Regions from separate parts of the Pseudalkalibacillus sp. A8 genome, predicted to be linked through region 1. Evidence: riboswitches for the same ligand, from Rfam matches in the RefSeq annotation. Region 1 holds a riboswitch; each other region holds the start of a gene.

What was found. A riboswitch is a leader RNA that binds a small molecule or an ion and turns the genes downstream of it on or off. The one in region 1 is predicted to bind S-adenosylmethionine.
Region 2: it holds a riboswitch for S-adenosylmethionine, as region 1 does, so the genes downstream of both, ACJROX_RS08295 (LLM class flavin-dependent oxidoreductase) here and ACJROX_RS09290 (homoserine O-acetyltransferase) in region 1, are expected to answer to the same signal.
Region 3: it holds a riboswitch for S-adenosylmethionine, as region 1 does, so the genes downstream of both, ACJROX_RS17490 (YezD family protein) here and ACJROX_RS09290 (homoserine O-acetyltransferase) in region 1, are expected to answer to the same signal.
Region 4: it holds a riboswitch for S-adenosylmethionine, as region 1 does, so the genes downstream of both, ACJROX_RS23090 (methionine ABC transporter ATP-binding protein) here and ACJROX_RS09290 (homoserine O-acetyltransferase) in region 1, are expected to answer to the same signal.

What each region holds. Positions count from the first base shown of each region.
Region 1 is NZ_CP174509.1:1,789,183-1,796,981, reverse strand. Features, by position in the region: gene ACJROX_RS09300 (PLP-dependent aspartate aminotransferase family protein) at 1-1,688, opposite strand, end outside; SAM riboswitch class I at 1,767-1,879, opposite strand; gene ACJROX_RS09295 (O-acetylhomoserine aminocarboxypropyltransferase/cysteine synthase family protein) at 1,906-3,222, opposite strand; gene ACJROX_RS09290 (homoserine O-acetyltransferase) at 3,277-4,359, opposite strand; SAM riboswitch class I at 4,462-4,573, opposite strand; gene ACJROX_RS09285 (TIM barrel protein) at 4,987-5,826, opposite strand; gene ACJROX_RS09280 (MGDG synthase family glycosyltransferase) at 5,959-7,089, opposite strand; gene ACJROX_RS09275 (DedA family protein) at 7,086-7,676, opposite strand; gene ACJROX_RS09270 (polysaccharide deacetylase family protein) at 7,673-7,799, opposite strand, start outside.
Region 2 is NZ_CP174509.1:1,600,498-1,608,296, forward strand. Features, by position in the region: gene ACJROX_RS08280 (AbrB family transcriptional regulator) at 1-493, opposite strand, end outside; gene ACJROX_RS08285 (LysR family transcriptional regulator) at 604-1,476, shown strand; gene ACJROX_RS08290 (hypothetical protein) at 1,859-2,029, shown strand; SAM riboswitch class I at 2,325-2,429, shown strand; SAM riboswitch class I at 2,535-2,639, shown strand; gene ACJROX_RS08295 (LLM class flavin-dependent oxidoreductase) at 2,734-4,119, shown strand; gene ACJROX_RS08300 (sodium:solute symporter family transporter) at 4,234-5,745, shown strand; gene ACJROX_RS08305 (hypothetical protein) at 5,787-6,236, opposite strand; gene ACJROX_RS08310 (BglG family transcription antiterminator) at 6,625-7,799, shown strand, end outside.
Region 3 is NZ_CP174509.1:3,394,144-3,401,942, forward strand. Features, by position in the region: gene ACJROX_RS17465 (thioredoxin domain-containing protein) at 1-991, opposite strand, end outside; gene ACJROX_RS17470 (TraR/DksA family transcriptional regulator) at 1,157-1,594, opposite strand; gene ACJROX_RS17475 (STAS domain-containing protein) at 1,716-2,549, opposite strand; gene ACJROX_RS17480 (enoyl-CoA hydratase/isomerase family protein) at 2,971-3,156, opposite strand; gene ACJROX_RS17485 (enoyl-CoA hydratase/isomerase family protein) at 3,261-3,563, opposite strand; gene ACJROX_RS17490 (YezD family protein) at 3,578-3,724, opposite strand; SAM riboswitch class I at 3,834-3,937, opposite strand; gene ACJROX_RS17495 (cold-shock protein) at 5,046-5,246, opposite strand; gene ACJROX_RS17500 (SIMPL domain-containing protein) at 5,573-6,238, shown strand; gene ACJROX_RS17505 (helix-turn-helix domain-containing protein) at 6,335-6,577, shown strand; partial or broken gene ACJROX_RS17510 (Mpo1-like protein) at 6,632-7,032, opposite strand; partial or broken gene ACJROX_RS17515 (cytochrome ubiquinol oxidase subunit I) at 7,201-7,326, shown strand; gene ACJROX_RS17520 (hypothetical protein) at 7,770-7,799, opposite strand, start outside.
Region 4 is NZ_CP174509.1:4,492,370-4,500,168, forward strand. Features, by position in the region: gene ACJROX_RS23085 (methionine ABC transporter permease) at 1-595, opposite strand, end outside; gene ACJROX_RS23090 (methionine ABC transporter ATP-binding protein) at 573-1,613, opposite strand; SAM riboswitch class I at 1,782-1,896, opposite strand; gene ACJROX_RS23095 (TlpA disulfide reductase family protein) at 2,130-2,555, shown strand; gene ACJROX_RS23100 (hypothetical protein) at 2,523-3,020, opposite strand; gene ACJROX_RS23105 (anti-sigma factor domain-containing protein) at 3,176-4,513, opposite strand; gene sigI (RNA polymerase sigma-I factor) at 4,541-5,311, opposite strand; gene ACJROX_RS23115 (thioredoxin family protein) at 5,698-6,009, opposite strand; gene ACJROX_RS23120 (PQQ-dependent sugar dehydrogenase) at 6,508-7,587, opposite strand; gene ACJROX_RS23125 (toprim domain-containing protein) at 7,584-7,799, opposite strand, start outside.

The sequences.
Region 1 (7,799 bases):
GCAGCTTTTTCAGAAACGACCCCCTCTTGCAACCAGAAAACTCTCGGTTGTGTGATCGCCGCTTCTGCTGCTATTTCAATCGCTGCTTCTGGGCTCCGGAAAACCTGGACGACATCTACAGGACCTGGAATGCTCTTAAGATCTGGGTATGATGGTTCTCCAAGGATCTCTTTTTCACGTGGGTTGACCGGGATGATCTTATAACCTAGACGCTGCATCTTCCGAGCCAGACGGTGGCTTGGTCGAGCTTCTTTCCCGCTCAAACCTACGATTGCGAGTGTCTTTTGTCGTTGGACCTCTTTCCCGTTGATTTCTTCACGGACATATGGAGAGGATAGTGCCCAGCGAATCACTCCCTCATCGTTGATTACGATTTCTGTTTTACCATTCGCTGATTGCCCTGTCGCTTTGAACAATGCCTGATCAAGATCATTGATGAGATCACGGACAGATTCGACCCCTACTGATAAACGGACTAGTTCCTCTTTTACCCCGGTCGCCTCCAACTCTTCACGAGACAGTTGTTGATGTGTGGTCGAAGCCGGGTGGATGATCAAGGATTTCGCATCTCCAACGTTGGCCAGGTGAGACCACAATGCAACATTGTTTATCAGCTTGCTTCCAGCCTCTTTTCCGCCTTTGATTCCGAAATTGACGACTGCCCCGAAACCTTTCTTCAACACTTTTTTACCGAGTTCATGTGATGGATGGCTTTCCAACCCAGGATAGGAGACCCATTCCACTGCAGGATGCTTTTCGAGTAATTCTGCAAGTTCTTGCGCATTCTGGTTATGTTTTTCAACTCGGAGGTGCAGCGTTTCAAGACCTTGCAGCAACAGGAATGCGTTGAAAGGACTCAAGCATGCACCGAAATCCCGTAAGAGCTGTACCCGCAGCTTCGTGCTGAACGCAAGTGTTCCGAAATCATTGGCATAAACAAGTCCGTTATAGCTTGGATCCGGTTCAGTGAATCCCGGAAACTTAGGAGAATTCCAGTTGAAACGTCCTCCATCTACGACGATTCCCCCGATGGATGTTCCGTGGCCACCGATCCATTTTGTTGCAGAGTGGACGACGATATCCGCTCCGAGCGTTATAGGTTTACAAACATACGGTGTTGCAAACGTGTTATCAATGATGAGCGGAACCCCTGTCTCATGTGCAACCGAAGCAACCGCTTCGACATCCAGCACGTTCAAACTCGGATTCCCGATAATTTCAGCAAACACAGCTTTGGTTTTATCGTTGATCGCTTCTTTAAAATTGTCCGGGTTGGATGGGTCTACGAAACGTACTGTAATTCCGTATCTCGGCAATGTCGTCGAGAACAAGTTATACGTACCGCCGTATAGATTCGTAGCAGCTACGATTTCATCTCCGGCACTCGCTAAGTTCAAGATTGATAGAGTGATCGCCGCCTGACCTGAGGAAGTTGCAACTGCCGCTACTCCGTCTTCCACGAGCGCGAGCCTCTTTTCGAATACATCGACCGTCGGATTCCCGATTCTCGAGTAGATGTTTCCAGGCTCATCTAATGCAAAGAGCCTTTCTGCATGCTCGGTGTCATGGAATACATAAGAACTGGTCTGGTAGATCGGAACGGCACGTGATCCGGTTGTCGGGTCAGGCGCCTGCCCGCCGTGCAGTGATAAGGTTTCAATATCGTAAGTGTTGAATGTATCTGTCATTTGTTAGTCCCCCTGATTGGTTGTGTTCTCTATTTAAAAAAGCCCTCTTCGATAAGAAGAAGAGGGCTTCGACCACTCTTCTTATCTATCAGGATTGCTCCTGCAGGAATTAGCACCTTTTCAAGTTCAATCAAAAACTTGATGGTTGCCGGGTTTCATCGGGCCAGCCCCTCCACCGCTCTGGATAAGAAGTCAATTATTCTTTTTTAAATGTAACTCAATTCACTTGTTCAACCTTGGACGCCAATCCTGTCGCCGCTTCTATCGCTTGCTCTAAATCTTCTATAAGATCCTCTACATTTTCAATTCCCACTGACAATCTGACAAGATCTTCCGTTACACCTGTAGATGGCAGTTCCTCCGGTCTCAACTGCTGGTGGGTCGTGCTTGCCGGGTGGATGATCAGGCTCTTAGCGTCCCCTACATTGGCGAGGTGTGACCATAATTCAACATTGTTGATCACTGATGCGCCTGCATCCCGGCCGCCTTTGATTCCGAAAACGACGACTGATCCAGCGCCTTGAGGCAAGTATTTATTCGCAAGCTGTTTCGATGGATGGCTCTCTTGTTCAGGATAGAGCACCCAATCCACGCCTGGATGTCCCTCGAGGTATTCAACAATCTTCCTAGCGTTTGCTACATGCTCTTTCACCCGCACATGCAATGTCTCCAATCCTAACGCAAGCTGAAAAGCATTGAATGGACTTAACGATGCTCCTGTATCCCGTAAAAGCTGGACACGTGCTTTCACAATGAAGGCAGCTTCAGGCAGCGCTTCCGCATATACGATACCGTTGTAGCTATGGTCCGGTTCTGTGAATCCAGGGAATTTCGGCGAATTCCAATCGAACTTCCCTGCATCGACAATGACCCCCCCCATGGTCGTTCCATTACCACCAAGCCATTTCGTAGCTGAATGGACGACGATATCTGCACCATGCTCGATCGGCCTTAACAAATAAGGGGTAGCAAGCGTGTTGTCGACGATGAGTGGAATACCGGCTTCATGTGCGATTTTCGCGATTGCTTCAATATCAAGCACATGCAGCCCAGGATTTCCAATCGTTTCCGCAAAGATCGCTTTCGTTTTCGGGGTGATTGCACGGCGGAAATTTTCTGCGTCCTGCGGATCGACAAAATGAGTTGTGATCCCATGTTTAGGGAGTGTGGTCGAGAACAAGTTATACGTCCCACCGTATAAAGTCGAAGCTGAGACGATTTCATCACCTGTCTCGGCAATGTTGAAGATCGCTGCTGAGATAGCAGCCATTCCACTTGCGAACGCTAATCCACCAAGCCCTCCTTCAAGCTCGGTCACCCGTTCTTCGACAACATTGACCGTCGGATTACCGATTCGTGAATAGATGTACCCTTCTTCCTTAAGTCCAAAAAGGTCTGCAGCATGTTCTGTATTATCAAACTTGTAAGCATTTGATTGATAGATCGGCAACGCTCGTGCACCTGTAGCAGGATCAGGTTGCAGTCCTCCATGTACCCCTACTGTTTCAAAACGATATTTTTTTTCTTCACTCATGTCATTCACTCCTCATTTTTTATATTTTATATATTGTGATTTATCATTAATCCTTCAAGCTTCTAATCTCGCATCTTCTACATCCAGTTCTGCCAACTGCTCCTCGACGAAGTACCCCCATTTTTCGAACTCTACCAAGAATCCATCGTGACCGAATTTCGAATCGACTTCATAAAATTCTGCAGTGCCACCGAATTGTTGGATGGTTTTCACGAATTCATGCAATTTTTCAGGCGGGTAAAGCAGGTCCCTTGTAAAACTGATCGCAAATACAGGAACTTGCAGTTGCTGGATCGCATGGTCTATGCCGCCTCGGTCACGTCCCAGATCATGGCTGTTCATCACCTCGAGCAGACGAAGATAACTGTTGGCGTCAAAGCGCTCGGTAAGCTTCTGGCCTTGATAGGATAAGTATGATTCAATATCGTACGTTGGGAGCCCTTCCGATATGATATGGTTCCGCTCAAAGCGTTCTTCAAAAAGGACATCTGAGCGGTAAGTGATCATCCCGATCATCCGTGCAAGGCTCAGTCCCTGTTTCGGAAGCTTTCCTTCGCTCCAGGCAGGATCTTGCTGGATCGCAAGACTTGAAATATGGTTGAATGCAATCGCGTAATCACTAAACTGAGGCGTGACAGCAATCGGGAAAATACTATCGATGAATTCAGGATACATGACTCCCCATTCGAGGACCTGCATCCCGCCGAGCGATCCCCCAATAACTGCCCTTAAATGATTGATATTGAGGATATTCAGTGCTACGAACTGAGCTTCTACCAGGTCCCGGACTGTCAAGCTGGGGAAATTATTGTGATAGGGCTCCCCCCTTTGCGGATTGACTGATGCCGGACCAGTTGAACCGTTACAGCCACCGAGTACATTGAAAGTGATGACTTGATAGCGCCTCGTATCGATGTAGCCGCCTTCCTTGATCAATCCGTGCCACCAACCAGGTTCATCTGAGGTGCCGACTGTATATTGGTTCCCCGTCAACGCATGACAAACCAGAATGGCTGGTGCATTCCGAGGGCCACATCTTTCATAAGCGAGTTCCACTTCATCAAGTTTTTCCCCGGATTCCAATATAAAGTTCGGAATTTGCACCGTTCCTGTTTTATAAAAATTGGGCTTCCTCAATGTCAGGCCTCCTTTGTTATTTTTAATGCCGTTTGTTTTTCATGAAAATCAAAAAGCCTCTCTGTAAAAGACAGAGAGGCCAAATTATCAATACATTTGTCTCTCTCATCTTCCGAAACGCCAGTGCGTTCCGCAGGAATTAGCACCTTTCAAACCGAAGTTTGATGGTTGCCGGGCTTCATCGGGCCAGTCCCTCAGCCTCTCTTGATAAGAGTTGAAATCATTTAATTTTTAAATTATTTGATTTGAATCTTAGCATGACGGAAAAAACGTGTCAACAGCGAAATTTAATTTTTCCATCGACTTTTCCCAACCTGGAACACCCGCCATTACGCCGTTTTCAAGATATTTTCGTCGGATTAAAGATAATTTATGTTTTTTAAAGATAATTTTATATTTTAAAGATAGAGAGCCAGTTTTTAAAGATAACCGCTAAAGAAGGACGACAAATCGTCGTCCTTCTCCGTTAGGTTCAGGGGTAAGGAATCACGCCGTCTTAAATCACGGGGGTTCTGGATGGATTCACGCAGATTTCCGGATAATCGCGCGGGTTTCAAGATTATCACGCGGATATCAGGTAGAATCGCGCCGATTTCCCACTTAATCACGCCAAACAAAAACAAAGATCTACCTCGCCCGGCACGTCTCATCTTTTACTATGCTTTTCACCCACTCATACCCTTCTGCAACGAACTCATCACTTGGGGTCAAATGTGGAGTATACTCGAATACGAATCTGATGCCTCCTATCCCCGCCAGATAACGAAGAATCGGTTCTAGCTCGTAATGCTCAAGGTTTCCCTCATAGGAAGGATGGACGGGGGTCCAAATATATTTATCACCTATGAACGCCACGTTATGTATATGGGCGACATGAATATGTTTTTCCCATTTCGAAATGTAATCCATTGCATGTTTTCCGGTTGCGATCAAGTAATCCCCGATATCGATGCAAAGTTTCAAACCATACTTCTTCCACGTGTTTTCAGGAAACTGATGCAGGTAACGGATGCCATCAGGAGAACGCTGAAAACCAAGCTTTGGTTCACACACGATAGAAATCTGGTATTTTTCCTGGATTACGTTCAGCCTTTTCAACCCATATTCAATCAGCATATTCGGATCTTTTTCAGTCTTTTTGCTTTTAAAATAAGGAAAATGGACAAGAATATATTCTACTCCAAGCCTGGATAGTTTTTCGGCTTCTTTTTCTAATTGTGCCCAAGCATATTCCGGCTCCACTTGAACTTTTTCGATCAAATCGTATTTGCTTCCGTTCCTGAAAAGAGGAGAATGGACACCAAAAACTGCATTCTTTTTTCTGCACAAATTCAAAAATCGATCAAACGATGGTTGATTATCAAATTCACCGATTTCAACGTCCTCGATCCCCTCCCAAAACAACTTTTCAAATTGATCAGGATCAGACATGATCGTACTTCCGGATATACTTAATCGATTTTTCAACAATCTCTCCCCCTACGTACTTTTACCGCTTTTTTACTATATTCTACCATTATCCTAACACAAAAAGCCGACAAAAAACTGTCGGCTTTTTAAATAGATCAATTCGCGTATTAAAGGCTGAAGCTATTCCGTTTACCCCGGTTGCATGTTGAGCATGGCGGGAGAATCCATCAACTTGACGATTTCTTTCATAGCTGAGCTTTCTGTTGACATCAGATAGTCATCCATTCTGCTGAAGATCTGCTTCCTTCGCCATTCATTTTCAAGAATAAGTGCAATTTCGTTTTCAGATGGCTGATCATCAAGCTCCATAATCAGCCCCTTCTCCTTCAAACCTCTTAAGTTGTATTGCTCCTGTCCTGGCAAAGCAGTGTGCACAAAAATGAGCAAACGCTTTTTCAAAGCTTCACTGATCGTGATACCGCCTGGCTTTGTAATGATTGCATCAGCCTGTTCATAAAGCATGTTCATCTCTTCCCTGCATTCTATATATCCTTTCGGCTTGATATGCGCTAGATTCCAAGACTCCAATTCTTTGAACAGCTTATCATTTTTTCCACATAAAACTGTATATTGATATCGCGCATTTTCCCGGATACTTCTCAAATAAGGAAGGATATTCCCGATTCCGCTGCTTCCTCCGGCTACAAGTATATGCTTTTTATCTGACAGATAACGGGTTGTTAAAGATACCATTTCGTCACTTGTCGGGATTCCAGTGATCGAGATTTGTTCTTCAGCTACATTATGCTTCTCCAACAGCACTCTTTTCATCGTTTCATCATTTACGAGATGAAGATCAATGTGCTCCTTTCCCCAAATGCCATTGACGAAAAAATCCGTATATACATTCACTACGGGAATCGAGAGTTGGTGCTTCCGTTTCAAACGGCTTACGATAGCGGATGGAAAACAATGTGTACAGACGATTAGATCGGGTTTCTCTTCCTTTAACAACTCAAGCATTTTCGTTTCAAATCCAAGCATCTGCACATAGTCGATCAACATGGTATTCTGTTGATTCTTCGGTTCATACATGAAACGCCTGTATACCCAATGGTACGTTTTCGGGAGCGAGCTGATCCATTTCAAATACATGTTCCCAATCGTCTTTTCCAAAGGCTCATTCCAATAGCTGAGAAAATCAATCTTCCTACAAGTGATCGTTTCATCTGAACTTTGAATGGAATCAATGAGCGCATCTGCTGCCCGATGGTGTCCAGACGGCATCTGAAATAAAGGTAAAAACAATATTTTCTTCATGCTCTGCTCCCTCCTTTCAAGCTCTTATTCTTGATGAAAACCGTTCCGATGAAGACCACCAGGGCTACAACACCAATCCACGGCAGATAATGTAAAGGGATTTGGTCCCCGATAAAGAAACCGACAAAAATATAACTGATTGCCCAAAGCGCACTGCCGATGATCGAAAAGAAGATATAAACCGTAAATGGGTAACGGCTTGTACCTGCAATATATGGAGCAAGCTGTCTTACACCTGGAATGAACAAGCCGAATAAAATGGTCAAGGTTCCATATCGCCGGAATTGGGTACTTGCCTTCTCCCAAAGCTCAGGTGTAATTTTTAAAAAACGACCGTATTTATTGAGGAAAGGGAGGCCGAGAAAACGACCGGCAATATAGGCGATCAGCATTCCAGACAGGCTTCCGCTAAAAGCGCTGATCACCGTCCATACTAATTGCAAGTGATCCTGTGCAGTAAGCATCCCAATCAATACAAGAAAAGTCTCTTCTGGTGATGGAATGCCGACAATACCGCAAAATAATGTTAATAAGATAATCCAATAACCATAGTTTTCGATAGCAGCCATGATGTTCTCAAGATTCATACGGACCTCTTCTGTTCTTCTGTAGTGTTCAGATTCAAGTGTTCTTCTAAGGAAACGCCCCGAAACCCGCGACGCCGTAAATGCGGAAGGAACCCTTTCAAGGCTTCGATCATCTGTTCAGGG
Region 2 (7,799 bases), 190 kb from region 1:
GGATCATCAAAATGACGAGGAAAACGCGTATTGTCTGAATGATGCTTACGATTGCCGTATTGGCCCCGACCTCTTCGGCGATACTGGGCATTGCCGTAAGTCCCCCAGGGGCAGTACCGTAAAAGCTTGTAAGCATATCTGTCTTACTGAATTTCCAAAGGACATAACCAGAAATGATGGAGAAAATGATGGACATGATCAGCATGAAAATAATGGCGAGGGAATTTTCCATGAAGACGCTCATAACGGACAGATTGATTTTCTGTCCCAATTCGATCCCTAATAGGCATTGTCCAATACAGGTCCAAAATTTCGAGATTCCTTGTTCGTTAGTTTGTAGAAATTGAGGTTTACGATAGGAGAGTAAAGTCGCAACTACTAATGACCCGATCATCCAGCCGATTGACAGACCTGTAAAAGAGAGTAGGAAACCACCGATACTGCTCAAAAGGATGAACATCATGTTGCGAAAAAATATGTTGTTTTTGTTCATAATTCAGTTCGCTCCCTTATATAAAAAATATAGTATACTTTTTGGTATAAATAAAATATTGGAATCGAATGGATATCGATAAGTTTTCATTATATCTGGGAGGGATGCTGATGGAAACGCGTGATTGGTCGATCTTGCAGATTTTATATCGGGAGAAAAACATTACGAAAGCAGCAAAAAGGCTTTATATATCCCAGCCTGCTTTGACCAACCGACTGAAACAGATTGAAAAAGAATTCGGTGTGAAAATCGTCAACAGAGGAAGGCGGGGAATCCAGTTTACGTCCCAGGGGGAGTATCTGGCAAAATGCGCAGATGAAATGTTGTTGCGGATCCGGAGCATCAAGGAAAATGTACATGACATGAAGGACATTGTGTCAGGAACATTAAGGCTAGGGGTATCGAATTACTTCGCCCATTATCAATTGCCTGGCGTTCTGAAGCTTTTCAAAGACAGGTTCCCGAATATCGAATACAAAGTCACATCAGGATGGAGCAGTGAGATTGCACCGTTATTGCCTAAGAAGGATATCCATATTGCATTTGTGAAGGGAGATTTCAATTGGGTGGATGAAAAACATTTATTGTTTGAAGAAACGATATGTATCGTCTCCAAGGAACCGATCCATTTGGATGAACTCCCCGAATTGCCGAGGATCGATTATCGGTCCGAATACTCTCTAAAGAGCGTAATCGATGACTGGTGGTCTGAAAATTATCCACATCCCCCATTGATCAATATCGAAGTGGATAAGGTCGATACGTGTAAGGAGATGGTGCTTAACGGTTTAGGGTATGCGATCATGCCGAGCATGATTTTAAGAGATACGGAAGGATTATATACCATCGATCTGAATACAAAAGAGGAAGAACCATTATTGAGGAAAACGTGGATGCTATACCATAAGGAATCCTTGAATTTGAATATGGTACGGGAGTTTGTCAGATTCATAGAAAGCATCGACATGAATGAAGACTTTTAAAATTAGATGCCGCTATGTTGTTGATATTTCAATAGCGAAATTTCGTAGAAATCAACAATGAAGAGTACAAAGCCTAAAATCAAGTCATTCTATTGACTGAAAAAACTATTTTCTCTATCATCAGCACAAACCGATCTCCTGCTAGTTTAATAGAATAGAGTATCATGCTCTTGGAGGTGATGCTCTATTGAGAAACATTTTGTTCGTTATCAATCTTATTTTCCTCCTTATGAAATTTTCCAGTTGTGTCCAATCTGTTCGCCGCATGAAGCGATCCTGAATCGATGTATAGATGATCGGCCGAAAAAGGAACGGAAGGCCAATATATTGAACTGGCTTAAGGGGATAAAATGGTGATTTACTTTGTACTTATCATGATTTTTTGTTTCTGAAAGTTTGTGGGAAAATTACTGGAACCGTTTCAACAACACAGATCTATTTCGACGCTTTCCTCCCTTATGGAGGAGAGCAATGGGCGGTACAGGGAACAGAGCTTCAGTTCACTTCAGATAACTTGCTGCTTCCATTAATTATCGTAGTCAACGGACAGTAGAGGGCAAAGAAACAGATAGGTTGTCTATGGACGCTTCATACGGACAGTCGAGGGCAAAGAAACGGATGGAGTTGCTCTATGGACGCTTCATACGGACAGTCGAGCGGAAAAAACGGATAGAGTTGCTCTATGGACGCTTCATACTTGCGGATTGCTAGCGGAAAGCGAGTATATTTCTCAAGCTATTACAATAGTTTTTTGATAAAATATTTTTAAAATTCAATTTTCCTGTTGACAGGTCGAAGTGTAAGTAGTAAATTATGAATCATATTAAAAATTTCATCTGAACGAATTTTTCTTATCCAGAGAGGTGGAGGGACTGGCCCTGTGAAACCTCGGCAGCAGGCTTTTAGAGCACTGTGCCAACTCCAGCAAGCATCCAATGCTTGAAAGATAAGAAGAGCCGAGTGATTCTGTATTCTCAACCTCTTCTTTTTAAGAAGGGGTTTTATTATTTTATAAAAGGAGGATGCACGTGTACCACCGACTCTAAATGAATAGTGATTTCTTATCCAGAGAGGCAGAGGGACTGGCCCGATGAAGCCTCGGCAACAGACTTATCAAAGTACTGTGCCAATTCCAGCAAGCTTTTACGCTTGAAAGATAAGAAGAGCCTTAGACGTGACCAACGACCTCTTCTTATTTTCAGAAGAGGTTTTTTCTTTTTCAAAAAAACTTACAACAATCCTTGAGGAGGAGAAGAAATGACAAAACGAATTCTGTTGAATGCATTTGATATGGCTTGTGCAGGACATCAATCACCGGGGTTATGGGCGCACCCGGAGGACCAATCGGACCGTTATAACGACATCAATTACTGGGTGGAGCTCGGACAACTGCTTGAAAAAGGGAAATTCGATGGACTGTTCCTGGCGGATGTCGTCGGTGTTTACGATGTGTACAAAGGAAGTCGGAACGCTGCAGTACGCCAGGGTGTCCAGGTTCCGGTCAATGATCCGCTTCTGCTTGTTCCAGCGATGGCGCAAGCGACCAAGAATCTCAGTTTCGGCCTTACGTACACGTTGACCTATGAACAGCCTTACACGTTGGCAAGACGGTTCTCGACACTTGATCATCTGACAAACGGACGGGTTGCCTGGAATATCGTTTCTTCCTATCTCGACAGTGCTGCACGGAATTATGGACTGAGCCAGCAGATCGGGCATGATAACCGTTATGAGCTTGCGGAGGAATTCCTGGAAGTGGTCTATAAGCTGTGGGAAGGCAGCTGGGAGGACGATGCGGTTAAGCACGACAAAGATACGAGAGTGTTTGCCGATCCTGAAAAAGTGCATGAGATCGATCATGATGGGAAGCACTTCCGCGTCAAAGGTATTCATCTCTGTGATCCTTCACCGCAACGTACGCCGGTCCTTTACCAGGCAGGAGCATCACCTCGTGGAAGGAAATTCGCATCACACCACGCGGAATGTGTCTTTGTCGCAGGTCCGACACCACAGATCGTAAGAAAGACGGTCGATGATATCCGTCAAAAGGCAGAAGAGAGTGGACGTGGTCGGGATAGCATCAAGGTATTCACTGTGTTTACACCGATCGTCGGCCGGACGGAAGAAGAGGCGAAACGAAAGCATGAAGAACAGAAGAGCTACGTGAGCTATGACGGAGCATTGGCGCTCCTGGGCGGTTGGACTGGGATCGATTATTCACAATTGGAACCGGACCAAACACTTGAATATATCGAGAACGATTCGATGCGGTCAGCGGTTGAAATCTTTACGACAGCCGATCCGGAAAAACGATGGACGGTGGAGGAACTGGCGAAGCATGTCGGGCTTGGTGGACGCGGACCTCTTGTCGTCGGCTCACCGGAACAAGTCGCTGATGAACTCGAACGCTGGGTAAGGGAAGCGGATGTCGATGGCTTTAATATCGCTTATACATTGGCACCGGGAACATTCAAGGACTTCATCGAGCTGGTCGTACCGATTTTACAAGAAAGAGGCCTCGTTCAAAAGGATTATGAAGAAGGAACCTATCGGGAGAAATTGTTCGGATCTGGGAAGACACACCTCCCTGACACACATACTGGAACACAATATCGTAAGCGCAAAGAACTTGAAACGGTTTAAAGGCGGGATAGCATGTTAACTTTCTATTTTATCGGACTTGCAGCATTTTGGATTGTAGGACTTGGACTATGGAATCACCTATACCCGAAGGAAAGTAAGGAGGGGAAATCATAAATGGGATCATACGCGACATCATTTATCTGGATAACGATCACACTGCTCATCGCTTATTTCATATTCGTCATCTGGCTCGGGAAGAAAGGAGCTGTCCATAGCCGTACGCTCGTCGGGTTCACAATCGCGAAAGGGAAGGTGAATCCGTGGATCGTCGGGATGAGCTTCGGGGCATCCTATGCCAGTGCCAATCTTTTCCTCGGGGTGCCAGGTTGGGCGTATACGTACGGGTACTCTGCGTTATGGTGGACCCTCGGCTGTTTCGGCGTCTCCTGGTTCGGACTGCTCTTGTTCGGCAAGACATTCTGGAAATACGGTCAAAAAAACGGAGGGGTCGTAACGCTCCCGGAATGGCTCGGTTCTCGTTATAAAAGCAGCACCATCCGCGTCCTCGTCGCGTTGTTGATCCTGTTCAACGTTTATTATATCGTCGGTCAGAACGTCGGTCTTGCGACGATGTTCGAAACGATCATCGGTATCCCATATACGTGGGGAGTCGTACTTGGAGTAGTGATTACGATCCTTTATGTCGGCTGGGGCGGTGCATTCGCGCAGTTGGTAAGTGACGGCATCCAGGGCATCATCATGTCGATCACATCCGTCGTCATATTCGTTTCATTGCTATGGACGATCGGAGGCGGCCTTGGGGTATTCGGTAAGCTCCAAGGACAGCTTGCTTCGGCAAGTCCGCAATTGCTATCCGCGACATCAACAAGTGACGGTCCTTTTTCAAGCGGATTTTCGATCCTGTCCATCCAGTGGCTGTTGTTCAGTTTCGTACTATTGCCGCATCTGATGAATAAAATTCTGACGCTCGATGATGCGAAACAGCTGCGGCCGTTCACACTGTCTGCCGGGATCTCATTGTTCTTGTTGTCGACGCTGACGGTCTTTGCCGGTCTTGCTGCCCGTGTCATCCTGCCGAACTTGGATGCAGCAGATAAGGCGATTCCGTTGTACCTGATCGAGGCATTTCATCCGATCGTCGTTGCAATCATGGTGACAGGCATCATTTCAGCGATCCTTTCGACGACGGACAGCCTGTATCTTGGGATCTCGTCAAGTATCGGGAACGATCTTTTCAAGCCGTTGGTTGGACCGTTTTTGTTGAAAAACAAACATGTGACGGAAGGGATCGTCGATGATCGGGCCATGAAGATTTCGAAGTATTCGCTTATATTGATCGGTGTCGCATCGCTGTACTTGTCGATCGAGCGACCTGAATCCTTGGCTCTGTTGACCCAATTCGGAACATCTGCGATCATCAGTGGGATTGTCGCTCCGATTGCACTCGGTTACTTCTGGCCATATGCCAATAAATATGGCGCCATTGCATCCGTAATCGGGGGAGCTGGCCTTTACATTATTCTGACCAGTCTCGGTATTGTTGAGAATCTGTTCATCGCTCTCTTTTATGGATCGATCTTCGGTTTTCTCACCATGGTCACGGTATGCCTCGGTACCCAACCAGCAGTGAAACGGAAGCTTAAATACGCAAGTACAAATTCATAATCTCGCATACTAACAAAAGCCTGAGGGACATTTGCGCCCCCTCAGGTTTTTCTGGTAGATACCCCACGAATAGAATTAATGAATGAGCCGACTAGTCCCACTATCAAACCAACCACCGTTCCAGTAAGTAAACTGCTGATGAATCCAAACATTCTCGTGATCAGAGCGTTTGTTGATACGGATACATCGCTTAAAGTACTACCTAAAGTAGGTGACGAATCAAAAACTGAGGTCCATAACAGTTGGTGGGTGAAGCCTAATAGGATTCCGTAGAATATTCCAATCAATAAAAGCGGTTTAAAGGGCTTGGTCGTTTTCTTCACTACAACTCCTAACCAAATTAGCGGGGGAATAAACACAAGCAGCATATTGGACAGGCCCCCAGGTTCCACCCAATTCAGATCATGAGCGATTACACGAGGAATCCCTAACAATGCTAATAAAAAGAGTGTTACTACAGGTAATCCTAACCTGTTCTTTGACTTGTTCATGATAATAGCATCCTCCATGTATGATTTTTCGATGTATATTCAGATTACTATGCAGATGGAGGCAGAAAAACAATCCAGGGCCATATTTTTAAATAAGACTTGAGACTGATACATGTTGCGTTTGGTAATGGAGGTAATTAGGCTCAAGTACGGCCAAAATCAGCTCAAGTACGGCCATAGAGACCATATTAGAGTGAACATCTAATATGGTCTTTTTCCATTCAGACTATATAGAGTATAATCTTGCAAACTTTGAATTTACAACATTTACACATTGGAAACACTTACATTGGCTTGATATAAGCGTTATTATATAGGTAGATGATGATCATCACTTTCATTGAAGTACAAATATGCAAAAATAGATTTGTAGATAAGGGGGATCCCCATGGTATTGGATAAAAGGCGTGCACACTTGTTATCCATCATTCAACAATCCTATACTCCCATCCCGACAAAAGAATTAGTCAGAAAGATGAGGGTTTCTCAACGCACTATCTATTATGATCTCCATCAAATCAACAATTGGCTGGAAAATCAGGACTTGGAGCCGGTCCAGAATATCCGTGGCAAGGGCCTATACTTACCTGGGAAAACAAGGTCCAAAGTAGAGGTTCATCATGAAGATGGGTTTGATGGATGGCAATATCAATTATCCAAACAAGAGCGTGAACAGCTGATCAAAGCTATCATTCTACTTGAAGAGCAGGAAGCCTCTATGGATCGATTTATAGAGGTCACTGGTATGAGCCGGGGTACTGTTGCGGAAGCCCTCAAGTCGATCAAGCAAGAATTCAGTAGAAACGACCTCAAGCTACACTACAAACCCGGATCAGGCTATGTGCTTGATGGCTCTGAGGAAAACAAGAGAGGAATGTTATCAGACCTTCTCTCCACAGTCCTTTCACATAAAGAATGGCCTAATGTTCGAAATGAAATCCTTCGAATGATCCAGCTTGAGGATATAGGTTCGACGCAGGATAAGAGACGTTCAGTCAAAACGCTATTATATGATGCTGAAAAAGAATTGGGATTGACGCTTACCGATGAGATGGTCGAGATCTTATCGCTTCAAATTTTCATTATCCTAAAGCGGATCCATCTGCAAAGATTGGTTACTGTCGACCCTGAAGAGAAGAGCGTTCTCCAACAGACGGAAGCCTATCAGGCTGCCTTGCATATCGCGAAGAAACTGGAAGAAATGTGGGAAGTCCATTTTCCTGAAGATGAGATTTGCTTCATCACGATGAATCTTCTTGGCTCGAAAGTCCATCATGATGATTTCAGCCGTTATGCACAAAGTGAACTGGAGGGGCTTCAACAAGTTGTCAGCAGAATGGTTTCGGACTTTCAAACCTATGCTTGTGTCATTTTTGATGATCGGCAGGGGCTTAAAGAGAATCTCATTTCGCATATTAAACCGACCTATTACCGCTTGAAATATGGCGTAAAGATCGGGAACGAATTGTCCCAAAGCATCCAGGAGAACTATCAGGATATCTATCATTTGACGAAAAGGGTTATGCTTCACCTGGAGTATTATGTGGGCCAATCGATTCCTGA
Region 3 (7,799 bases), 1.6 Mb from region 1:
CCCCTTCGGAATCAGCGTCTTCTGCACTGTAAAACCCACATGCTGGATCGGTCATATCGCGTTGGACGTATGAGAGGACCTCTTTTGCAACACGTTTATAAACCTCATTAGCAGTTGCAGTGTATGCATCGATGTACGTGTTTGCAAGCAATGCATTGTCATAGAGCATTTTTTCAAAGTGTGGAACCAACCACTTCTCGTCTACTGAGTACCGTGCAAATCCGTATCCAACATGATCATAAATTCCGCCATCCGCCATCGAATCCAACGTCTTCGTCACAAAATGGAGAGCACGTCCATCGTTGGACCAACGATGATATTTCAATAAAAAAGTTAGCAAGGGTGGTGTTGGGAATTTCGGGGCTTGGCCAAAGCCGCCATGAGTCATGTCAAATGAACCGCTAAGCTGACTGTAGCAATCGCGGAGAATCTTTTCATCCAACTGCTCTCCATGCTCCACCTTCATTTTTTCCTGCAGGGCATTCGTGATTTTCTCTCCGATATCCTTAATTTTTTCCGGGTTGCCTTTGTATTGATTGTATAGCTGAGTGATCACATCGATGAATCCAGGTTGGCCATACCGGCTCTTCTTAGGGAAATAGACACCTCCATAAAACGGTTTCTGATCCGGAGTCAGGAAAGCATGCAGGGGCCAACCACCCTGTCCGGTGATTCCCTGTACCACTTTCATATAGATGTTATCAATATCCGGCCGTTCTTCACGATCGACTTTGATGGCTACGAACCTCTCATTCAAAAGCTTTGCCACTTTCTCATCTTCGAACGATTCACGCTCCATCACATGGCACCAATGACAAGTACTATACCCGATAGAAACCATAACAGGCTTATTTTCACGTTCAGCCTTCTCGAAAGCTTCCTCTCCCCATGGATACCAATCGACTGGGTTGTAGGCATGTTGTAACAAATAAGGCGATTTTTCTTGTATTAACCTGTTGGCTTTGCTATCAGATTGGTCTAAAGAAACCACAATGCACCTCCTTTAATTCATTGCTTTTTTAATGTATTCCCATTATAGTGCCAATTGAACATAGGACTCAAAATGACATGGTAAAGTAAATAGAGACCACTCACTTAATTCTACTTGTGATGTGATCTCATTATTGATAAAAGAAAAGTGTTAGTAAGTGCCTTGTCATTCATGCTCTTTTTCTATCAGGTCAATCATTTGTGAGTTGTCTTCTCGTTTGTTATTAAGGCTTTCATCAACTGGGTTCTTTTGTTGATCATATTCCTTCTGTGCTTCGATCGTCCTTTTAGCATAAGGGACGGCCTCTAATCGTTCAATTGAAATTTCCTTCCCAGTATCAACACAAATGCCGAATGTACCTTCTTCAATTCGTTGTAATGCTTCATTGATTTCATCTATTAACTGTTCATCATTTTGCGAAAGCGTCATTTCCCTTGCGTGCTCGTATTCAGCTGTACCAGCATTCCCCATATGGTTCTCATTGCCCCTTACTTGGTCAATATCAAGGTTTTCCTCTCTATTTTTGTTTCGCTGGAGAACTTCTTCCCTCATCGATAGTAATTGAGTTTTGAAATTCTCGATCTGTTTTTGAGTTAGTAACATGGTTCCTCCTCCTTTTTTGGACTTTTCCCAATCATCCTTAAAGGTAAACACCCTTAGAAGTTCTTCCTGGATAAAATGAAAAAGACGCTTTTTTAAGCGCCTCTTTCTAACATATTTTTTATCATTCGTTAGTGGTCAAAGCAATTGAAAGTTTTGACGTTATATTCACATTATCAAAGTCGATTCCCAATTGAACTGCAGTTTGCGCAATTTCAGGGCGAATACCCGATAAAGTTGTTTCAATCCCTAACAATCTTAGTGAATACAGCAATTGGAAAATTTCATGGGCGACCATCGTATCGACCATGAATACACCCGATAAATCGATATAAAGATGTTCAATATGGCGATCGGAACATTGCTGCAATGTACTATCAAGAATCGTTTTAGCCCTATGAGTATCTATATCTCCTACGATTGGTAGTAAACCTATTTTATGGGATAAGTCGATCACTGGAGAACTTAACTCATTGATCATCGCCTTTTGAGCAGTTAACTGATCATTAAGATAGTTGTTCCTTTCTTCGGTAAAACGAACCATAGCAATATCGGATTCCTTGATGATCATTTCTTTCCATAACCCGATTTGTTCATTGGAACACTTATCTGGATGGATTTTCACGAAATCATTGATCAAATTGATGTATTGTTTACGGACACGAATGAATTCTCTCATGATATAGTGGGTGGGAGTTTCGATATGATCCTTATCTCTCGCTGTTCTAATCACCCATTCTTCAAAATACTTGAAAAATTCATCTTCTTCCTTATCAAATATTTCAATCAGATTCAGGTGAAATTCATAATTTTGCTGTTTCAAATTCCTAATGACTTCAGGATCGGTAGAAGAATATACCCCTGTAGGATCACTTTTCTCTAAAGTATTATACCAATCTTCTGTAAGCTGTTCTGCTTTATCAAGAAGGAACTTATGCAACTCTTTATTTCTCTGCACCTTTTAATGACCTCCATAAAGACGTTTTTACTCTTTTTCCTCTATTTTAAATTAATCAAACCATGCGGACAATTTTTCTTGTCTATTCATTAGCTTTTTTATTCTCAAGGGAAATAAAAAAGCCTCTCGAAAAGAGAGACTTTATTAACGCGTTGAAAGCCATTCTGAAGTTCTTATTCATTGTTCACTTGTCTGCTTACCTTTATTAAGAAAACCTTTTTCTCTTATCAAAACCCCTACACCCTCTAAATCTTTTTCCGTGTTTAAGAAAAACATCGAAATCGCAGTATCTACATTGTAGTCAAGAGCCTCCCGAATCACTTGCAGTTCGAACGTTTTGTTGATATTGCTTTGTAAGCTTTACAGCAGATGCAGGTAGTTTTTATATACGTTTTGCTAAACTGAAAGCTTCGTCTTGTAGCTACTCCTTTTTCACCACCTTATTGAAAATTCCAATTTCACGTGCTTCATAAGCATCAATTACATCCCCAGTCAAAAGTAACTCCTTCGCCTTCCGGATCCCAATGACCCACGGCATCATGAGTGTAGGCGGTGCTGCAACGAAGCGTATTTCAGGCTCACCGAACTTAGCACTTTCGGATGCAATCGCTTAATCAGAACTTAATACCCAGTCTGCAGCTCCTCCGAGCACATTCCCATCAACAGCGACTATCACCGGCTTTTTAAGTGACCATAATTTCAATGATACTCTCAGTAAAAATTCGAGGTGTGCTCGCCAAACCTCTGATGGCTCCTCTCCAATCGTGTCGGGTAGTCGGACGCTTTCCTTAGATCTACACCAGATGAGAAATGCTTACCGGCGCCTGTGAGGATGACAGCTTTCACATACTTATCCCCTTCAACCTCACATAACGTTTTTTCCAGTTCATGGGCAAGTGAATCACTTATTGAATTCAACTGATTCGGTCGGTTTAAAGTTATCGTTGCTACATTTTCTTTCTTTTCAACTAAAATATATTCCTTATCTGTTTGTTTTGCTGTTGAAACTGTCATTGTCACAAGACTCTTTATTTTATTCTCACTTTTTCATTCTTTTCAATCTGAATGACTTTACCGTCCTGCACAACCAAGGTGACGGATCCAAATTTCATAGTCTTCAACATTTCATTTATCCGGGGCACAATGTTTTTTAATTCATCTCTCTCCTTCGACATTCTCTACTCTCCTTTCTTCAAACGAATTACCAGGTTTGGAATTCCTCAGAAAAATAAAAAGGTCCCTCAAAAATGAGAGACCTGGTTTCACGTACACCAAATGGTATGCACCTTATCTCTCAAAATGGAATTCCATTTTGCTGGAATTAGCACCTTGCAATAGCAGGTTGCCGGGCGTCGTTGGGCCAGTCCCTCCGCCACTCTTGATAAGTGATTCAACTTATTTTTTTGAATTTTACAGTAGTTCGATAGGAATTGTCAACAATAAAATCAAAACTAGTCTTAAATGCCCAGGTTAAGAACTTTTTTTAACGCTGGATTTTTTTCCTCTTGTATTCATTTAGCCCAAGTCCGTTACAGCGGAACATCACTTCCTCAAACTCCTTCCTTCCATGATTAAAAATCACCCTCCCTTTCAATACTTCGACTGAAGCATAACAAGCGATTGAATTGCCTCTGAAAGTAGTTCCGAGCGGTTCCAAGTTGCCTTTAAATCCTAAAAGCAAAAGTGAGCTTAAAGGAAAGCCTGAAGCTATCCTGTGGCAATGGCCTTTTTATTCGATATGACAAGGAAGCTCCAGGATGCAACCAATCCTTTGTTCTGCCCTTAATGGATTTAGATTTCGACTCATTTCTCAAAATCTTACTTATAGCTAATCAGCCTTGATTATAAGACAAAAAGAATACTCGGGCTTGGCGAAGGCTGAGCCTTAGCTGCACTTATACTTCGTTCGTAAACTTTTCTGCTACGTCGATTAGCTACATCGCTGAAAAGTTATTCCTTCTTAACGTATAAAAAAAAGACGCCTTTACTGTCGTCTCGTTCTTACGTCTATATTTGTTCATATGTATTAGCTGGTAAGTCATTCCGTGAGATTCAATAACTTCATACCAGCCGAGGTTCCGTGCTCTCTAAAGTGGTGGATAGTGATATGCAATATATTTTGTGAGTTCCACTGTACAACCCAACTGATTGCGAAAAATAACTCAAACAACGAAAGCCCTGCCTCTCTTCCGTCCTTACGACTCCTCGGCCGCGCCAGTGTGATTCAGTTACCGTACGTGCTTTTAACTCCCTTCTACTCAAATTGTTTCCTTGTCTGAAAAAATAGATTAAATGGAGATCAAAAGAGGGGTTGAAAATGTGGATTAAACATTTTTTAGTGCACGCTTTGTAGAGCACATAATACCCTTTATGATTCTTCTCACAAAGGAAGCTTAAACCAATTTTTCTTGGAAGGTCTTTTTTTTGAGGACCCAGAAAATGCAAAAAGGGTGGCGTACTAACGTATGCCACCCAATAAGACTCAAGTTTTAATACTTAGACTTTTTGTACGTTAGAAGCTTGTGGTCCGCGGTTACCATCAACGATTTCGAATGAAACGTTTTGACCTTCTTCTAAAGTTTTGAATCCGTCACCTTCAATTGCAGAAAAGTGAACGAATACGTCGTTACCTTCTGAAATTTCGATGAAACCAAAACCTTTTTCTGCGTTAAACCATTTTACTGTACCAGTATTCATATACTGTACCTCCTGAAAATCTTACAAATTCACCAAAAGTTTACCGTTATATTTATCATTCTGACTGTATAAAAAAACCGCACCCGCATGACTGTGAGACAATTAAATTCGTCCACACAATTGCAGCTACGACTTCAATCTATCCACCATTTATATAACCAACTTTATCGGCGTTAATCATATAATAATTCATTTTTAGGAGAATGTCAATAAAATGCTCATTTTACTGTTAAGGATTTTTATCTTACGTATAATCATCATCAGAGGAACATGTTTAAAAAGGTAATGAATATAGTTTACAAAAGGAAAATTGTAGAGGTGATCACATGAATAGCAGCTATCCATTTCCGAAGTGGGATGAAAATATAAAAACTTCAAAACCAGTAATGGAGCTTTATGGTGATGGTGAATTGACAATTGATGCTGATGAGATATCGCTTACAATAGGAGTTATCACGGAAGGTCCTGATGTTAAAACAGCCTCTGCTGAAAATGCCAGAAGGTCCACCCAAGTTCTGAATGCATTATTGAATTTAGGAATACCATCCAATCAAATTGAAACATTGGTTTACACGATCCAACCGATCTACGCTTATGAAAATGGGCAATCGATCTTCAAGGGTTTTAGAGTGGAACATTTGTTCAGAGTAATAATCAATGATGTTCAATCAGCTGGTAACGTTTATGATGCGGCGATCCGGAACGGGGCAAATTTCGCTAGGGACATCTCATTCGATGTTTCAAATCCTAAGGCTTTTTATTTAAAGGCTTTAACAATCGCCTACCAGGATGGTATACGAAAAGCAGTAACACTCGCTCAACAAATGGGAGTCCGGTTAAACCCAGTACCGGTCAAGGTCGTCGAACTAAAAGAGAGAGAAATAGCGCCTTTATATAAAACCCAAATGCTGCAAGCTGCTGGACCTACCCCGATCCAACAACAAAAAGTGGCAATAAATGCACAAATGAAAATTTGGTTCTGCTATTCCTAATAATTTTATTGTTCAATCGACACTCCTATACTAAAATAGAGATACGTTGACTATAGTCCGCTGTCATTTTATGGATTGTAATGGGGGATTTTTGGTATGAAACTTGAACAAGCTGTTGGGCTGGTAATCCGCAAGCACCGGACTGTTGAGAAGATTTCACAGTTCAAACTTGCTGAATTGACTGGCTACGATCGTTCTTTCATAAGTCTACTCGAAAGAGGCCGGCGTATGCCGACACTGAAAACGATATTCGTTTTAGCAGAACATTTGGATATCCCAGCTTCACAGTTAGTTGAGGAAATTCAGCAGCTTGTCAAAAGTGATATTATGGAATATTAAGTGTTACATATGTGATAAGGGACCGTAGAGAATTTTTCAACGGTCCCTTTTTTTCTATGCGGACCTTTTGATTTGCTGCTTTTCCAATTCTTTTTCCAGACTGCCTGTCAATGTATATCCGAACATTTTAAAATCAGCCCGTAAAGACCAAAATGGGTGCCCAAATGTGGCAGGTTTGTTTCCTTCAATAAAAAAATGACTGATCCAAGCAAATGAATAAGCGATGATAGGTGCAGCTAACATATACCAGAAATTTTGAATAGGAACGAAACACAGATACATACAAAAACAAAACTCGTCCCGGCAAAATGCCATGCTCTTGTAGCGGGTTTTGAATGCTGCTGTAGGTAGAACGGCCAGAATTCCTGAAAACTCTTAAATTCTTTATTCATAATCCGGTCCCTTCCAAAAATTTTTAACAATTGATCAGTTTCTTGAAATCCCCCAAATATCATTTCTTTTTTTCATCACGAAAACCCTCTATTTGTAAATGAGTATTTAGTTGATGATCACTTCTTTGCTATATCGTTCAGATATACAGAACCTCTTCTGCTTTTTCAATAAATGATTGTTGTTCAGAATAAAAGTGATTGACAGTCTGTGGAAATGAAAGGAACCATTCTATGGATGATCTATTGATTGCTAGAACCCTGTTCGGCACAACGATGGGTGTACATATCATTTACGCTACTCTTGGGGTCGGCATTCCGACGATGATCCTGATTGCAGAGTTGCTTTATCAGAAAACGGCTTTGCCATCTTGATTCCTGGTTTCATATACTTTTGAATGACCGCAGTTATCTCAAATCCGGTGAATTTGGATCTTGATGATAAGTACGGTACGTGAAATTTTTTATTTTATTTAAAAGGCTCTTTTAAAGTGAATTGTTGATAAATGCAAAATTCACTGCTGGCTTCGACGTTCACCACAAGACCACGGACTTACATTCCATCCTTGTAGTTTTGCGCCGAGTAACCGCAGGCGCAGAACGAAGGTGGTATTTAGTCGAAGTTTATTATTTTAGTCGAAGATCCTTAAATTGCAGGTTGCTCCGGGTCAACGCCTGGCTCGCTTTTCCCGCAGGAGTGTCGTGAATTTCGCTTTAAAATTTCTTGAATAATCAACACTCTATTTTAACAAAACCATTTAAAAAAGGCCCTTTACATCCTTATAGATGTTTCGAGCCTCCTTCTAGTTTTTATCTGAACCCGATTCATTCGC
Region 4 (7,799 bases), 2.7 Mb from region 1:
CGGTTGCGACGAACGTCACGTCATTCTGGTATCTCTGGAATCCATCCAGGTAAGCCAGGGTTCCCAACCCACCAGCTCCGACTACACCAGCCATTGCGATATACGAAATTAGCGCAATGGCTGTAACAGTAATCCCGGAGATCAAGGCTGGCAATGATTCAGGTAAAAGGACTTTATAGATGATTTGTGCATCTGTAGCCCCCATTGATTTCGCTGCTTCAATGACACCTTTGTCGATTTCTCGCAGTGCTATCTCGACCATTCTTGCATAGAATGGGGCTGCCCCGATAATCAGTGCTGGCAATGCTGCATTTGCCCCAAGCATCGTTCCTACCAGCCAGGTTGTAAAAGGCACTAAAAGAATGATCAAAATGATGAACGGAATCGATCTGAAAATATTCACGACTGCAGCAATCACCAATTGGATCGGCCTATTCTGCCACAGGTTGCCTCTTTCAGTAAGGAACAATAATAAACCTAATATGATTCCAAGCAGGAAGGTTGCACTTACCGAAATCCCTGTCATATACAGTGTTTCAAGTGTCGCTTCCCACATATCTTCCCAATCCACGTTAGGAAACAGTGTTATCAACATTTGTGATCACCTCGACTTCCACTTCCTGCTGTTGAATATGATAGATGGTTTCTTTTACAGTCTCAGGCTGACCATCAATTTGCACGAACAGTGTTCCGTATGCCCCATCTCTTGTTTGAGAAATCTTTCCCTGGAGAATATTGACGTTGACCTCAAACTTTCTGATCAGATCACTTATGAGTGGGCGTTCAGCTGTTCCACCTACAAAAGTCAGTTTGACGATTTGAGAGTTATCACCTTTTTGTATAAGGTGTTGAATCGTCTCCTCTGTTTCCTCAGGCTCTGTAACTTGTTTTACAAAATCCTGCGTAATTGTCTGCTTCGGTGTTTTGAACACCTCAAGAACAGGTCCTTCTTCGACAACTCGTCCATCTTCCATCACTGCTACCCGGTTACAGATCTTTCGGATGACATGCATTTCATGCGTAATCAGTACGATTGTCAATCCGAGCTTTTGATTGATGTCTACAAGAAGATTCAAAATGGAATCTGTGGTTTTCGGATCCAGAGCTGAAGTTGCTTCATCACAGAGCAAGACATCTGGATTATTAGCAAGGGCTCTTGCTATCCCTACACGTTGCTTTTGCCCTCCACTCAACTGTGAGGGATAAGAATCTCCTCTTCCGGATAAGCCGACGAGATCGATCAATTCGTTGACTCTCTTGTTCCGTTCCTCTTTTTTGACCCCTGCGATCTCCAAAGGGAAGGATATATTTTCACGTACAGTGCGAGACCACAGTAAGTTGAAATGTTGAAAGATCATTCCAATATTTTGTCTCGCAATACGGAGCTGCTTATTATTGAAGCTTGTAAGGGGATCGCCATTTATGTCGACTGAGCCTTCAGTCGGTTTTTCCAGCATGTTCAACATTCGGATCAACGTACTCTTGCCGGCCCCGCTGTATCCGATCACACCGTATATTTCTCCCTTTTTAATATTCAAATTGACTCCGTCGACTGCATTGACCACACCATCTTTTGTATGGAAAACTTTTTTGATATTTTTTAACGTAATCATGATGTTCAGCCCTTTCTGTCTCTTATCTTCTGCTAAAGTCTGTTTTCTAAATACTAAAGAAAGCGTGATGGAGCAATCTAAATATAGAAAGCTATAAATTTTCTTTAGAAACTAAAAAACCTTTCTGCCCTGAAAACGAGCAGAAAGGCTGAAAAGTTCAGTCTCTCCATCTCATCTTCCAAAGCATTACACTTTGCAGGATTTGGCACCTTCGCATAACCAAAGTCGGTTTGCTGGTTGCCGGGCTTCACAGGGCCAGTCCCTCCGCCGCTCTCGATAAGATTCTTTATATATCAAAAAATGTTTTACCGCTTTACTTTATTTAAACATGAATGCATTGTAGCATGGGATATTTTTAAGTGTCAATAATTAAAATAGTAATCTTCCTGCTCAAAAAGGTCACAATGTGACAAATTTGTGTCGCGGGTTAAGATATTGTTGGTAGTTACACATATCATTATGGTACGTTCAACATAGACAATCATTCGAATAAGGGATAAGGAGTTAAAAAGTCATATGGATAAAGCCATTTCCTTCAGCCTTAAGGAGTATAAAACAGAGCGTACGATTAGCCTTTCAGATTTTAAAGATAAGCCTGTGATCATCCAATTTTGGGTAGCCTGGTGTCCAGATTGCATGAGAGAGTTACCACTTCTTGACCAGTTTAATAAATCGATGAAAAACACGGAAATTGCTATATTGTCGATCAATGTAACAGGTAGGGAGGGTTCACTTGAACAGAGGGACCAATTTATCGAAAAGAGTAATATCACCGTGCCAGTTCTTCTGGATGAAGGAACCAAAATATACGATCAGTTCCGCTGCCAATCTGTACCGACTACAATTTTATTAGATAAACATCATAGGGTTCAATTCCGCTACACTGATCAAGATTCGTTTCAGGACATTTTAACCGGCATCCCTCGACTGCTTCCTCATTAGGTAGAAGATGGATTCCAGCTTTAAAATCGTTCTATAAGTAGCGTCTGTTTCAATCTTGCCTTGAGAGATCAAATCAGTTAATTTCATTTCACCTTCCACGAGGGATTTGAGTGCGTTCAATCCGCCATATATAAGAATGACTTCTTGGTCTATCTCATCTTTCATGATAACTTTACATGAACGCTTACGTAAATGGATGGAGACGCATTCCTCCTCATTGGAAAGGGAAACAAAATAATCATTCAATCGAAAAAAAGGGGACAAGTAAGATTGTTCTTCAAATCTTTTTGAAAAAAAATGAATAAGGCTATTGATCCGCATTTTCTTCTCCCTCACTTTTAAAAAAGTTCCAAAAGATGAAGTTAGTCCAATTGTTGTCCAATTAAATAGACGGTTGTATATGTAGATAATTTCTATGGATAAACCGATTGTCCTTTTATAATCCTTCGACAGTTTCTCTCGCACTTTTCGATAATTTCAGCTAGAAACTCACTCCAATCTCTTATATGTAAGCGTCCTGTACTTTTAATGGATACAAAAAATGCCAGACTCCATCAATAATTGGGTTTGTCTGGCACTGCACCTATTCAACTATTATGTATATAAAACACTACAAAGCGTCATGGCCTTTTACCATGACTTTCTTTTTTATGTTTATCTTCTTGAGGATGTATTCTATTCTTTTCCGATTTTCCATTGCCATGTGATTTACCATCAGCATTGAATATGTTGATTTGCAGGCTTTCAATTAACCTTAATTCCCGGGGAGATAACTCATCTTTATCCAATCCCTGGAGATCTAATTTAATTTTCACCTGCAAATCATCTTCATCGTCGTTATTTTTTGACGTTTTCCCTTTGTTTGAATCGCTCCGGCTTTCTTTCTCGTTTTCTTTTTCAACTTCTTTTTTAGCCGGACCTGATACCGGATTTTTCGGGTCAGTTACAGGGTCTTCTGCCAACGTAGCATTTTCTTTTTCGTTTTCTACACTTTCTAGCTTCGTGTCATCTGTAGAATCCTTATTTTCTGCCACATCTGCAGCTGCTGATCCTGGTTTTTCAGGTGTATCAGATGTCTTTTCAGGTTTATTAACGAGGCCATTGTTTGCTTTATCTGTCTTGGTATGATTGGTTTGATATAAACGGTCATCTGGTACTGTTTCCGGCAAGGCTTGCTCTTTATCTTCATCAACTTCTTCATCTTTCGCCATCATCAACTTTTTCAGTTCAGAATAAGGAGTTGAACTGACCTGTTGGATGGTGAGTGTTTTATCTTTTGCCAAAGCATCTTGAAAAACAAGGTATTTCCCCATGGATAAACCATTTTCATTCGCAACATTTCTGTTAGCTTCTGTAGTTTCCAATACGGATAGAATAACACCTGTATTTTCGATATATTTGCTGGATTTAAGTTTCTCGATGGAATCTTCTAATCGCTTACGCATTTCAGGTGATACGTAGTCCTCATCTAAGGATGACGCGATCAATAGATCATCATAAGTATCGAAGTATCCATATTCTTTCAGAGTTTCAAATAATGAATCAGAAAATAACAATAAAGACGCGTTTTCATAGTCAGTTGAACCATCAAGCAGGTTTTCAGCATCTTCATTCAATGCTCGAACCTTGATGACATTCAATTCCTTATCAACTGCCACTTCTATACTTGGATTGATATCGAAACTCACGTATGCGGCTGCCGATGCCTTATTTTGTTGGAAGGGCATTCCGCCAGCGAATAACATGAATACGATGATTGCTACTAAAGAAAGAGAGAAGGAAGGTAATAACTTCCTATTAGGCTGAAAAAACGCATCAGAAACTTCGGGTGGACATATATATTCCTGTCCAACCTCAGGCTTTTCTCCTTTTTTCAACCGGACACGCTCGAAGCTGCCATCTTTTGTCAAAATTACAGCTTTTCGCTTGGAAACTTCCATAATCAAGCCGCGTTTCACTCATTGGTCCCTCCCTTCTGTAGGATGTCAGGAGGGCTCAATGTAAGATCTAAGCGCTGTGTACCCTCCAATATAAATCAATGCAATCGCTATTATATACTTTCGATTCCGTTCAATCGTTTTACGACTGCAAGAGACCATATTTAATAAATCTTTTATCGGGAGTTGCTTCTTCTCCGTTAAATATCCTGCCAATTTTTCGTTTTCCGCTAAAAGTTGGGCGATTTGTTTTGCATTTTCACGAGCATCAATATGCTTAGGACAGTTCTTGCTCAAGACTTTGAAAGTAATGCCATAATCTTTGAGCAGTTCTTGATACTCTTCGATTTCATACACACGATTCTCTACTTGCAATTGCTGATCATAGTGGCTGATCGCGGCTTGCTGTTCTGCAAAGCTGTCTTCTATACGACCTTCTTCATCGGTTTCCTCAGGCTCGAGAAAAATATACCTGTTTTGTCGAGCTTCTTTACGGATAAAATCAATCACACGTCTGCGGATGACCATATCGGCGAATGTGAGAAACCTGCTGCCTTGTCCTTCTTGATATTGATTAATTGCTTCGTTGAAAGCTGTCAATCCAATACTGTATTCGTCACGAGATTGATCAATATACTGGTTACAAACTTTTGACGTCACTTTTTTGATGAATGGTTGATAATCTTCAAGCAATTCATTACGCAGGTCTTCATCACCGCGTGCAATTCTTTTCACCTTATCTTCTATCGTAACTGTTCTGTTTGTCACTGCTTTATTGAATTTTGGTTTGATTAGTAAATTCATGTTCATTGATGTCATTATTGTATCCACCTCACTACGGACAAGTATTTTACACTTTTTTGTTTGAGGATATCCAAACGGAATATATATAAAAAGTTAGAATTTTTTATGCAAAGGACAAGAAATCCATAACTCATTTATATCATTATTTCAGCGGTTTGGAGGATACAATTTGATAACAATGTTACAAGCTCTTTAACAATTGTAACATAATTTTATTCTGACTGAATTGACTAAATTTTCAAACTTTTTCAAGTTTGGTGCGGTTTATTCGACAAACGTCTGCATCATTAGAGTGTAAGCGTTTTCCATGTGTTTCTTACTAGAAAAAACTTATCTCCCGCATTCAGAGATAAGTTTAGATTTGAAATATAAAAGGAAATATTATACATCAAAAATTAGTGTTATTTATAAAATTTTTTTATTAGATGATAAATATGGTCCACAGAACGGAACGAATAGAGCTTCTTAACCACTTTTCCATCATCCAGAAATGCCAGGCAAGGAACGCTTTGTATCTTCAGTTGCTTCGCTGCAGCTGGCATTTGATTGATATTTCCAAATAGGATGTCTGGTTTTTCTTGAACAGGAAAAACAGCTAAGGCAACTTCTAACATTTGATTGGCTAGTTTGCATGTTCCACACAAAGGGGTGTAGAAATAAATGACCGTCCGCTCCCTTTTAAAAATACGTTCAATCAATTGATGATGGTTCACTTCTTGTATCAAATCAAGCTTTCCTTCCTTTTAGGCTCTGTTGTACCTTATCATTGATTTTTGATTTTTCGAACGAAATTCAATCCCTTTCCGCGGGCTTAAGAAAAGCGGAAGCGACCACGCTTAGTCACGTAGGTCACTGGAAGACTGACGAGAAGACTGTTGCCGCCGCAGGAATTCTGAAGTGATCCAAGTGACTGGTCGCTGAGCTAGACATTACTTCTCTGAATTAGCCTAATTCAGTAAGCCTCCTCACTTGCACAGGATCTCAACACAAAAATGAAATCATTTTCGTGTCTGCGATGAGAATTCTTAGAAGCTGGCTTCGACGTTCATCAAAGGACGTGGTGTTATTTAGTCGAAGTTCATTATTATACTCGAAGATCCTTTAAAAGCGTGGGGTCTCGCCTGGCTCGCTTTTCCTGCCGGAGTTTCGCGAATTTCGCTAAAAACAAATAAAGAAACCAACATTAAGCTTTAACAACGTCTTTTTTGAAATCACTCTTTAAGCTGGAATTTTAATAACCGATCGTCTTCAGGAGTTGGATTGCCTCTTCCATCTCGATTGTTAGTAATGGCATATAAGGACCCATTTACGATTTCTACATCTCTCATCCTGCCATATCCTGCTGTAAAGGTTTGGCTTTTCTTTTCATCTAGATCAAATTCCCTGATCTGCTGGCCTGCTAGAAATGCCGCGTAAATCTTTGAACCTGATATTGCTATACCAGAAGGGGCCCAAGTATCCTCACCAGAATGAAATAAAGGCTCTATCATCCCTTCCTGTTCTTCATCACCTTGGATGACCGGCCATCCATAATTTCCTCCAGACACAATTTCATTGATTTCATCATGACCGGTAGAGCCATGTTCGGAGCTGTACATTTTTCCATCTTCCGTCCAGTCTATCCCTTGCGGATTCCTATGTCCATAAGAGTAGACGGGAGAGCCAGCAAATGGGTTGTCATCCGGTATGGATCCGTCCAAATTCAGGCGTAATATCTTACCTGCTAAACTCGATCGATCTTGTGCAAGCCCTGACTCACCTGCATCACCTGTTGTTATATATAGGTTTTCGTCAGGTCCGACAGCTAAGCGACCACCATTATGGATCGGCCCACCTGGGATCCCTTCCATCAGGATATCGGTTTCCTTCCAAGTCGATCCTTCCTGTTTAACTTTTACTACACGATTAAGAAGCCTTCCTCTGTCTTCATATGTATGATATAAATAAGCTTCTAACGGCTCTTGACTCCCGTCTATAATATGAAATCCCAGTAATCCACTTTCCGTTTCTGAGACAACGCCCTTAGTAAGGTCGACAGTCTGGCTTTCTTTAGCAGCATCCTGGATCTTTATGATTTCGCCTGGACGCCCAGACAAATAATAGACAGTATCTTCAACGATATTGATTTGCCAGGGGACATCCAGTTGTGTAGCCAACGTTTCAACCACTCGGCTTTGGTTGACAGGTTGAGATGAGGGATCAGATGGTGTCTTGTCATCAGGTGATGTCGAGTCGTTATCGGTACAGCTAAACAACATTAGTATCGATAAGACCGGTATCAATAATTTCATGTGGCACCTCCATTCAAAAGATAGCCGCGGTTTATTTCAAAATCAGCATTCATTAATATTTGGGCAAGGTACATATACGGGGTCTCTGCCACCTCCTTGTAAATACTCTGGGTATAAAGATGCCTCGCATTCGGAAGTTCTCTTTTCAAAATTTTTCTCAGCTTATGCCCCGCATCATCTTCATCCACAAGTATATAAATATCTCTATCCTC